DNA from 2 places in the Microbacterium sp. K36 genome. Region 1 is predicted to be linked to the other one. Evidence: predicted binding sites of a transcription regulator. Region 1 holds the regulator's gene; the other holds the start of a gene.
The links. The regulator LexA, encoded in region 1, represses DNA repair genes until DNA is damaged. The targets are predictions, from matches to a motif close to TCGAACANNTGTTCGA.

Region 1 (5,617 bases):
TCTACGCGTTCAACCAGCACGAGACCGTCCTGACCGTCCTCGCCGAAGCCGGCATCGTCCCGGCGCTCCGGCACTAGTCCCCGCCGAAAGGAAACACCATGACCGCATTCCCCGAGGGCACCATCCTCGGCTACCCCCGCATCGGCCGTCGCCGCGAGCTCAAGAAGGCCGTCGAGGCGTTCTGGGCGGGCCGCATCGACGAGCAGGAGCTGGAGCAGACGGCCGCGGAGCTGCGCGCGGCGACCCGCGAGCGCCTGGCGGGGCTCGGCCTCGGCCGCACGGACTCGTCTATCCCGGAGTCCTTCTCCTACTACGACCAGGTCCTCGACGCCGCCGTCACGGTCGGCGCGATCCCCGCCCGCTTCGACGACCTCCGCGAGGCGGACGGCACGATCGGCCTGCCCGCGCTGTTCACCGTCGCCCGGGGCGAGGGCGAGCGTGCGCCGCTGGAGATGACGAAGTGGTTCGACTCGAACTACCACTACCTCGTGCCGGAGATCGGTCCGGAGACGGTGTTCTCCCTCGCCAGCGACCGCCTGGTGCGCGAGGTCGCGGAGGCCGCCGCCGCCGGCTTCGTCACGCGTCCCGTGGTCGTCGGACCGGTCACCCTGCTGGCGCTCGCCAAGGCGTCGGACGACGCGCCGGAGGGGTTCGAGCCGCTATCGCGGCTGGAGGACGTGCTGCCCGTCTACGTCGACCTGCTCGCCCGCCTGCGCGCCGCGGGCGCCGAGTGGGTGCAGCTCGACGAGCCCGCCCTCGTGAGCGAGTCCCTGCCGGCCACGACCGCGCAGCTCGCCTCCGCCGCGGAGCGCGCGCTCGCGGTGCTGGGCACCGCCGAGGAGCGTCCCTCGATCCTCGTCGCGGCCCCGTACGCGAGCCTCGGCGAGACGTTCGCGACCGTCGCTGCGGCCCCCGTCGAGGCCATCGCCGTCGATCTCGTGCGCGGCACCGTGCCCGACGCGGTGCCTGGCCTCGAGGGCAAGACCCTCGTCGGCGGTGTCATCGACGGGCACAACATCTGGCGCGGCGACCTCTCCGCGGCGTTCGACGCGCTGGAGGCGCTCCGCGCGCTCGGCGCCCCGGTGTCGGCATCGACCTCGACCTCGCTGCTGCACGTGCCGCACGACGTGGACGACGAGACGGCGCTGGACGCGCGCCTCGTCTCCTGGCTCGCGTTCGCGGATCAGAAGGTGCAGCAGGTCGTGACCCTCGCCCGCGGCCTGTCCGCAGGGCGCACGGCGATCGCGGCCGAGCTGGACGCGGCGACCGCCGCGCTGCAGGACCGCCTGACCGCTCCCGGCGTGCGCGACGGCGAGGTGCGTGCCCGCGCGCTGAGCGACGCCGACTTCGCCCGTGCCCCGTACCAGGACCGGGAGGAGGCGCAGAACGCCCTCGGCCTGCCGGCGCTGCCCCTGACGACGATCGGCTCGTTCCCGCAGACCGGCGACATCCGTCGCGCGCGCGCCCAGTTCCTCCGTGGCGAGATCCCCGAGGACGACTACGAGGAGTTCCTGCGCCGTGAGGTCGCCGCGGTCGTCTCCCTGCAGGAGGACCTCGGTCTCGACGTCCTCGTGCACGGTGAGCCGGAGCGCAACGACATGGTGCAGTACTTCGCGGAGAACCTCGACGGCTTCGCGGTCACGCAGCACGGCTGGGTGCAGTCGTACGGCTCGCGGGCCACGCGTCCGTCGATCCTCTGGGGCGACGTCTCGCGTCCCGCGCCCATCACGGTCGCCTGGTCGGCGTACGCCCAGTCGCTCACGGCGAAGCACATGAAGGGGATGCTCACGGGCCCCGTCACGATCCTCGCGTGGTCCTTCGTCCGCGACGACCAGCCGCTGGGCGAGACCGCGAACCAGGTGGCGCTGGCGCTGCGCGATGAGATCGCCGACCTGGAGGCCGCGGGCATCCAGGTGATCCAGGTCGACGAGCCGGCGCTCCGGGAGCTGCTCCCGCTGAAGCAGGCCGACCAGCCGGCGTACCTCGACTGGTCGGTCGCCTCGTTCCGACTGGCCACGGGCGGCGCTGCGGCGGCCACGCAGGTGCACACCCACCTCTGTTACTCGGAGTTCGGCGTCGTGATCGAAGCGATCCGTGCGCTCGACGCGGACGTGACCTCCATCGAGGCGGCCCGGAGCCGCATGGAGGTCGTCGCGGACATCGCCGAGGTGGGCTTCGATCACGGCATCGGCCCCGGCGTGTACGACATCCACTCCCCGCGCGTGCCCACCGTGGAGGAGGTCGAGTCCCTGCTCCGGCGTGCGGTCGACGAGATCCCGCTCCGGCAGCTCTGGGTGAACCCGGACTGCGGTCTGAAGACCCGCGGCTACGCCGAGACCACGGCGTCGCTGCGGAACATCGTCGAGGCGACCCGACGGGTGCGCGAGGACGTGGTGGTCACCGCCTGACGCGGTCGTCCCCGGACACACGAAGGCCCTCCCGGCGCACCGGGAGGGCCTTCGTCATCGTCTCCCCGACGATACGGCGTCTCAGACGGCGCGCATGACCGCGACGACCTTGCCGAGCACGACCGCCTCGTCGCCCAGGATCGGCTCGAACGCGGAGTTGCGGGGCAGCAGCCACGTGTGGCCGTCGCGACGGCGGAGCACCTTGACGGTCGCTTCGCCGTCGAGCATGGCGGCCACGATCTCGCCGTTCTCCGCCGTGTTCTGCGAGCGCACCACGACCCAGTCGCCGTCGCAGATGGCGGCGTCGATCATCGACTCCCCGGAGACCTTGAGCATGAAGAGGTCGCCCTTGCCGACGAGCTGACGGGGGAGCGGGAAGATCTCCTCGACCTGCTGATCGGCGGTGATCGGCACACCGGCGGCGATCCGCCCGACCAGGGGGACCAGGGCGGCATCGCCGACGGGGGTCGTCACATCGGCCGGGTTCTCCGTGCCCGTGCCGGGGAGGTCGATGAGGACCTCCATCGCGCGGGTCTTGCCCGGGTCGCGCCGCAGGTAGCCGCTGAGTTCGAGCTGACCGAGCTGGTGGGTGACGCTGGACAGCGACTTGAGCCCGACGGCGTCGCCGATCTCCCGCATGCTCGGCGGATAGCCGTTCTGTGCGATCGAGGCCTGGATGACCTCGAGGATCGCCATCTGCTTCGGGCTGAGGTTCTTGCGACGACGGGTGCGCGGCGCCTCGGACTCGAGGGCTGAGGTGTCGCTCATGGTGCTCCTTCACTGCGTGATCCGACGTGCCGCTTCGAATGTCGGTGGCCCGTGGTGGGGTGTCCTTATCGAAACCGTATCCGAGAAACGCGCCGATCTGGAAGATCTGTTCGAGCGTGTCGGGCGCATCGCGGGGCATGGTTTCGAAGACAGCTTGACAGATGTTCGAACTCGAAGATATCTTCGGAACGTAGCTTCGCATCCACGACTCCCGGCCGAGTCGCGGATGCGAAAGCTACGCCAACCTCCCCGGGCTCCGGCGCCGGGACAGTAAGGAGCAGACATGAGCAGCATGAGCCTCAGCACCGCGACCGCCCTTCCGGCATCGGCCCGTCCGGCCACCCGGCTGCGGATCACGGCCCGCGGCCGCCGCACCCTGCTCGCGCTCGCCTCCGTGCCGCTCGCTGCGGGCATCGCCTTCGCCGCCCTCGGCGGGGGCAGCGCGATCGCCTCCGGTGTAGACGCACCGGCCGTCTCCGTCGAGACCGTCACGGTCATGCCCGGTGACACGCTCTGGTCGATCGCGAGCAGCATCGCTCCCGACGCCGACCCGCGGGATGTCATCGGCGAGATCAGCCGGATGAACCTCCTGCGCGGCGGTGAGCTCCAGGTCGGCCAGGAGCTCGCGCTCCCGGCACGGTACACCGACTGACGCGGAGTCCGAGGTCCTGCCTCCGGTCCGTCACGATCTGATCGTCACGATGACCTCGGCTCTCCGTGCTCCTCTTAAGATGGGAAGGGTGACCTTCTCCCTCAACGATCTCCCGCTCCGCGACGATCTGCGCGGACTCACCCCGTACGGAGCGCCGCAGGCCCCGCTGCCGGTGGCGCTGAACGTCAACGAGAACACGCATCCGGTTCCCGACGAGGTCGCGAGCGACATCCTCGATGACATCGCGGTGGCGATCCGAGACGTGAACCGGTACCCGGACCGTGAGTTCACCACGCTGCGGGAGGCGTTCGCCGACTATCTGGGTCACGGCCTCACGTCGGAGCAGATCTGGGCGGGCAACGGATCCAACGAGGTGCTGCAGCACATCTTCCAGGCGTTCGGCGGACCGGGGCGCACGGCCTTCGGCTTCGGCCCCACGTACTCGATGTACCCGCTCATCGCGAAGGGGACCGGCGCGTCCTGGATCGCCGGCACCCGTCAGCCCGACTACACGGTCACCCCGGAGGAGGCGGCGGAGCAGGTGCGCGCGGCCGACCCCGACATCGTGATCCTCTGCTCGCCGAACAACCCGACCGGCACCCCGCTGGGGCTCGACGTGGTGGAGGCCGTCTACGAGGCGGCCCGCGGCGTCGTGATCGTCGACGAGGCGTACCAGGAGTTCGCGCCGCGGGATGCGGCGTCGGCCCTCACCCTCCTGGAAGGACGGCCGCGGCTCGCCGTCTCCCGCACCATGAGCAAGGCGTTCGCCTTCGCCGGCGCCCGCGTCGGCTACCTCGCGGCCGATCCGGCGTTCATCGACGCGCTGCGGCTCGTCCGGCTGCCGTACCACCTCAGCGCTCTCACGCAGGCTGCGGCGGTGGCCGCGCTCCGCAACGCCGACGTCATGCTCGGCATGGTGCAGGAGATCGTGGAGCAGCGGGACCGCATCACGGCGACGCTCGAAGCCCTCGGGTACACCCCGCACCTCTCGTGGTCCAACTTCGTGCTGTTCGGCGGCGTCGCGGATCCGCAGGCGACGTGGCAGCAGCTGTACGACCGCGGCGTGCTCGTCCGCGACGTCGGCATCCCCGGCCACCTGCGCGTCAGCGCCGGCACGGAGGCGGAGACCACGGCGTTCCTGGACGCCTTGGCCTCGATAGGATCGGCATCATGACCATCCCCGCGCCCACCGCACGCACCGCGAGCCGCGTGCGCAGCACGTCGGAATCCACCGTCGAGGTCGAGCTGAACCTCGACGGCACCGGCGCGAGCACCATCGACACCTCGGTGCCCTTCTTCGATCACATGCTCACGGCGTTCGCGAAGCACTCGCTGACCGACCTCAGGGTACGGGCGTCCGGGGACACGCACATCGACGCACACCACACGGTCGAGGACGTCTCGATCGTGCTCGGCCAGGCGATCCTCGCGGCCCTCGGTGACAAGTCCGGCATCTCCCGCTACGGCGACGCCCTCGTCCCCCTGGACGAGGCGCTCGCGCAGGCGGTCGTCGACATCTCGGGTCGCCCGTACCTCGTGCACGACGGGGAGCCCGCGGGCTTCGAGCACCACCTGATCGGCGGGCACTTCACCGGGTCGCTCGTGCGGCACGTCTTCGAAGCCATCACCTTCAACGCCGCGCTGACCGTGCACGTCCGGGTGCTGAGCGGGCGCGACCCGCACCACATCGCCGAGGCCGAGTTCAAGGCGTTCGCGCGGGCGTTCCGTCAGGCGAAGGCGCTGGATCCCCTCGTCGACGGCATCCCGTCCACCAAGGGAGCCTTGTGAG
Region 2 (5,617 bases), on a different contig from region 1:
CCTGCAGCTGACCGTGCGCGTCCGTCTGCTCCGGGACGGCGAGGAGGCCTTCGTGTTCGAGACGGTCGGTTCCGCCGACCGACTGGTATCCCTGCCGCTGTCGGCGACCGAAGGCCTTCCCTCCGGATTGCTCAACGCCCGCAAGGAGCGTCGCGCTGACCGCGTCGACCTGGTCGCGCGCGACACGCCGACGCCTGGACAGGCGCCGGAGGCAACGGCGGGCTCGGAGCGCAAGATCGGCGGCCGGCGCCCGAAGCGCCTCGACGCGGTGCCGATCGCCCTGGACCCGATGAAGGTGTTCCGTGAGGACGGCGCTCGCGAAGCCGACCTCACCGTCGCCGTGCGCTACGCCGGCTGGATGTTCACCGCTCCGCTGACAGCGGCTCCCGACGTGACGGCACACCTCGGCAGGTCGCCGCTTCTCGCGGGCCGTCGGGTCGAACTCGTGCGTAACGAGGACGGCAGTCTTCGGCTGCGCCGCGAGTGGCCGGGCGGCGCGTGGCGCGACGCCCTCGCGCGTGCCGCCCGCCGCGTCCGCTCGCGACTTCGCCGCTGACAGAGCGAGCGCAGCGCACCCCTCCCCCTCGGGCGCCGACCGCCCGAGACCTCGACGCCCGGCATCGCGAGCAGCCGCTACCCACTCAGGCCGCGACATCGAAGCGCGCCCGTCCGCCCAGCCGCGGCGTGCGCCGCGGGTCGATCCACCGCGGCGGAAGGAACCATGCTCGGCCGGCCACACCGGAACCCTCGATGACGATCTCCCACCCGTTGTCGTGGATGCGGTGATGGCAGGTCTCGCAGAGCAGGATCCCGTTCGAGAGATCGGTCGGACCTCGATCGCGCTGCCACCAGCGGAGGTGGTGAGCCTTCGTCATCCCCGGGGGAAGCCCGCACATCGCGCACCCGCCGTCCCGTTCGACCAGCGCCAGGCGTTGGGCTCGTGTGAAGAGGCGCTTCTCGCGACCCCAGTCGAGCACTTCGCTCGCCCCGCCGAGGACGCAGGGGATGACGCCGCCGCTGGCCGCCATCCGCCGCGCGGCACCGATGTCGATCACCTGGTCGAGCCCATCGATCGTCGCCGACCCGGTGCCGGCCTGGAGATCGTCGAGAGACACGCGCACGACCACCGTGGCCCCCGCGAGCGGCATCCGATCACCCTCACACCCGAGCACATGCCCGCAGAAGAGGGCCAGCGCATCGTCCTGGATCATCGCGACCGAGCGCCGGTCGGCGTCCGGCGACCCGGCGTCAGGGGCGTCGAGGCGGGCGGCGAACACGGCGGACACGTGCCCGCGGATCGCAGTGACGACCGGCGCCGCGCTCTCGGCATCGAGCTGCGCGTGCAGGTGCACCATGCCGTCACGCTCGAAGAGGCGCAGTCCGCGCCGAGCACGCTGCTCCTCCGCCCGCGGCGCCACGCCGTCGGGGTCGAGCCACGCTTCGGCGCGGAGGACGAGCTTGCGCACCGCATCGAGCTCGAGCCCTTCGGCTGCACCGGTCAGCACGCGCTCCGCCTCGGCGATGCGCTCCACCTCCGCAGCCACGCGACAGCGATCCAGCAGAGCGACGAGGAGCCCAGCCGCCGGCGCTCCGAGCGCACCCGACGCGAGCGCTTCCCGGAGGAGCGGGTACCGCGCGGGCAGCGGCGCGCCGAGCAGATCGCTCCGCGGTGACGTCGCCTCTCCCACCGTCACCAGACGCTGCGCCTCTCCCGTCGAGATGCCCGACATCGCGGCGATGAGCTTCGCCGCCGTGCGGTACCCGCGTTGCTTCGCCAGGCTGTCGGCCCCGAGCTCCGCGCGCGACTCCCGAGCGATGCCGGCCGCCACGTCGACGTGCAGTGCATCGAGTCGGCGCCGCAGGATTCCGATCGCGTCGGCGACGTCGACGAGCTGCGCGCGGGTGAGCTCCGGCGCATCGCCCTCGGCGCCCCACGCCTCGTCGAGGCGATCCATCGCCTCGCGCAACCCGGACATTCTCGACATGCTTCATTTTATCTCCGAGTGGCCCGACTTTCGAAGATTTGTTCTAACGAATGCCGGCATTCCGCTCGGACCGAGAGGGCACCTCGCCCTCGGACCTGACGCAGGCCCCCACCCGTTCACCTCATCGCATCCTCGCGTTCACGCCGCGCACCTATCTTGAGTGCGGACGCGCGACCGCGCTCACGAAACCAGACAATCTTTGTGCCTTCACCACAAGAACCGGTAGTGTCGCATCGACACACCTCGAAGGCGAGAAAGGGACGAACATGGCCGACAGGCAGCAGAGGCGCTGGGCGCTCATCGGATTGACGGCCGCGGCGGCGATCGCGCTCACCGGATGCACGGCGGGCGGCGACGGAGACGCGGACGGCGGCGGCAGCGACAGCGGCTCCGGGGACACCCTCATCGTCTACACGAACTCGAACAGCGACGGCCGCGGTGAGTGGATCACCGAGAAGGCGGCGGACGCGGGCATCGACATCGAGATCGTGGGCCTCGGCGGCGCCGACCTGACGAACCGCATCATCGCGGAGAAGAACAACCCCGTCGGCGACGTGGTCTTCGGCCTGAACAACATGTTCTTCGAGCAGCTCAAGACGGAAGAGGCTATCACCGCCTACGAGCCGAGCTGGAGCGGCGAGGTCCCTGCAGACGCCGGCGACCCGAAGGACGGCGCGTTCTGGCCGCTCGTGGAGCAGGCGATCGTCACGGTCTACGACGAGAACCGCATCAGCGACGCGCCCACCGACCCCGACGACCTGTACACCGACGAGGCGTTCGCCGGCCGCTACGAGGTCAACCCTGCGCTCGGCCAGGCCACCCCGCAGCTCGTGCTCGCCAGCATGCTCACCCGTCACCTCGACGAGGACGGCGACCTGGGCGTGAGCGACGAGGGCTGGGACCTGGTGAAGTCGTACTACGCCAACGGCTCCCCCGCCGTGGAGGGCACCGACCTCTACGCCCGCATCACCCGCGACGAGGTGGACTACGGCGTGCTGCCGTCGAGCGGCATCTCCGCCCGCGACGAGGAGTACGGCACCAGCACGGGCATGATCGTCCCCGAGTACGGCGTCCCCTACGTGACCGAGCAGATCGCGCAGATCAACGGCACGGACAACGAGGACAAGGCACAGGAGTTCATCGACTGGTTCGGCAGCGCCGAGGTGCAGGGCGAGTTCGCCGCGGAGTTCAACGCCATGCCGGTGAACGAGGGCGCGGTCGAGAAGGCCAACCCCGAGGTCGTCGAGCTCATGGGCACGCTCGACCGCCAGGACATCGACTTCGGCTTCGTGAGCGAGAACCTCGGCGCCTGGGTCGAGAAGGTCACGCTCGAGTACATCGGCTGACCCGCGCCATCCCGCCGCACCGGCAGAGAGAGAAGACGATGATCCGTTTCGACGACGTCGAGGTCGTGTTCGGCGACCACCGTGCGGTCTCGCACCTCGATCTGGAGATCCAGGAGGGTGAGTTCTTCACCCTCCTGGGTCCGTCCGGATGCGGCAAGACCACCGCCCTGCGCACGCTCGCGGGGTTCATCGAGCCGACCGGCGGGCGCATCCACATCGCCGGTCGCGACGTGACCCGCGTACCCAGCGAGAAGCGCGGCGTGGGCATGGTGTTCCAGAACTACGCGCTGTTCCCGAGCATGAACGTGCGGGAGAACATCGCGTTCGGCCTCTCGGTGCAGAAGGTGTCGAAGGCCGAGCAGCGGCGGCGCGTGGACGAGGTCGCCGATCGCACCGGGCTCGCCGCGTCGCAGCTCGACAAGAACGTGGCGGAGCTGTCCGGTGGCCAGCAGCAGCGCGTCGCCATCGCCCGGGCGCTCGCGCTCACTCCCAGCATCCTGCTGCTCGACGAGCCGCTGTCGAACCTCGACGCCAAGCTCCGCGTGCAGCTGCGCGAGCAGCTCAAGGAGCTGCAGCACGAGGTCGGCGTGACCACCGTGTACGTCACCCACGACCAGGAGGAGGCGCTCACCCTCAGCGACCGCATCGCCGTGCTCGACGCCGGGACGCTGCAGCAGGTGGGCACCCCGGAGGAGATCTACGACCGCAGCGCGACGCCCTTCGTCTGCCGGTTCATCGGCGAGAACAACCGCCTCACGCCTGCGCAGCTCGTCGCGATCGGCGCGGGTCTCGACGCCACGGCCGAGAGCTACGTGCGGCCGGAGAAGCTGCACCTGGCGTCGTCGTCCGCGGCCGCCGCCGGAGGCACGGCATCGCTCGACGGTACCGTCGCGGAGCGCACGTACCACGGCAGCCACAGCGTCTACACGGTGTCGGCGGCCGACGGGACGCTCCGGGTGAGCGTGCCGGCCGCGGCGAGCGCGCACCGCTGGGACGTCGGCGACGCCGTGCGCATCGACGTCGACCCGCGGTGGATCCTGCAGTACCCGGCGGCGTGACATGAGCGCTCCGCAGAACGACTCCCGCCCGGTGCCGCCGCCGTCCGCGGCCATGACCGACGCGCCCGGCGCCCTGACGACCGAGGCCGCCGAGGCGGGCACCGCGACGAAGCCCCGTCTCCGCCGCGGACGGCCCGGCAGCGTGCGCGCGATGCTCCGCTCGCCGCTGGCCTGGGTGACCGGCATCGTCGTGATCTGGTTCGCCGCCGCCTTCCTCGTGCTGCCGAACGCCGAGCTGCTCGCCGCGACCTTCTTCCCGGACGGCCAGTTCAGCATCCGCGCCGTCGAGAAGCTGCTCGGCAGCGAGCGCGCGCTGAAGACGCTCGGCAACAGCTTCCTCCTCGCGATCACGCTGTCCGTCACGGTCAACGTCGTCGGGGTGTTCATCGTGCTGGTGACGCAGTACTTCCAGGTGCGCGGCGCGAAACTCCTCTGGCTCGGCTACGCCACGACCCTGATCTACGGCGGCATCGTGCTCGCCGCCGGCTACAACTTCATCTACGGCAAGTTCGGCTTCATCACGAACCTGATGGTGAACATCTGGCCGGACATGAACCGGGACTGGTTCTCCGGCTACTTCGCGGTCGTGTTCGTGATGACGTTCGCGACGACGACGAACCACATGTTGTTCCTGTCCTCGTCGCTCGGCAAGGTGGACTACGCGTCGATCGAGGCCGCGAAGCTCATGGGTGCGTCGACCTGGACGATCCTGCGCCGCATCGTGCTGCCGGTCATGAAGCCGATGCTCTTCGCCGTCACGGTGCTGACGTTCCTCATCGGTCTCGGGGCCCTCACCGCGCCGCTCGTGCTCGGCGGCCCGGACTTCCAGACCGTCGCACCCCTCATCATCGACCTGTCGCGCAGCCCGATCACGCGTGACATCGCGGCGCTGCTGGCCATCGTGCTCGGTGTCGCGACGATCGTCCTGCTCGCGATCATGAACCGCGCCGAGAAGTCCGGCGTGTACTTCTCGGTGGCGAAGGTGGCGACGCCGATCCAGAAGCAGCGGATCCGCAACCCGTTCGCGAACGCCGTCGTGCACGTGGTCGCCTACCTGCTCTGGGTGATCTACCTCATCCCGGTCGTGCTCATCGTGATCTTCTCGTTCGTGGACGCGCGGAGCATCCTCGCCGGATCCATCACGCTCGACAGCTTCACGCTCGACAACTACATCACCGTGTTCTCCAGCGCGGCGGCCCTCCGGCCGTTCGTCGTGAGCGTCGTCTAC

Region 2: the regulator LexA is predicted to act here: its motif matches at 2,016-2,031, upstream of DW296_RS03120 (HNH endonuclease signature motif containing protein).

Annotation. Positions count from the first base shown of each region.
Region 1 covers NZ_SSDN01000046.1:41,970-47,586, forward strand. Annotated here, with positions in the region: gene DW296_RS03650 (methylenetetrahydrofolate reductase) at 1-77, shown strand, start outside; gene metE (5-methyltetrahydropteroyltriglutamate--homocysteine S-methyltransferase) at 99-2,408, shown strand; gene lexA (transcriptional repressor LexA) at 2,490-3,176, opposite strand; gene DW296_RS03665 (LysM peptidoglycan-binding domain-containing protein) at 3,460-3,828, shown strand; gene DW296_RS03670 (histidinol-phosphate transaminase) at 3,908-5,002, shown strand; gene hisB (imidazoleglycerol-phosphate dehydratase HisB) at 4,999-5,616, shown strand; gene hisH (imidazole glycerol phosphate synthase subunit HisH) at 5,613-5,617, shown strand, end outside.
Region 2 covers NZ_SSDN01000044.1:37,713-43,329, reverse strand. Annotated here, with positions in the region: gene DW296_RS03125 (glycosyltransferase family 2 protein) at 1-556, shown strand, start outside; gene DW296_RS03120 (HNH endonuclease signature motif containing protein) at 642-1,976, opposite strand; gene DW296_RS03115 (extracellular solute-binding protein) at 2,252-3,331, shown strand; gene DW296_RS03110 (ABC transporter ATP-binding protein) at 3,370-4,389, shown strand; gene DW296_RS03105 (ABC transporter permease) at 4,391-5,617, shown strand, end outside.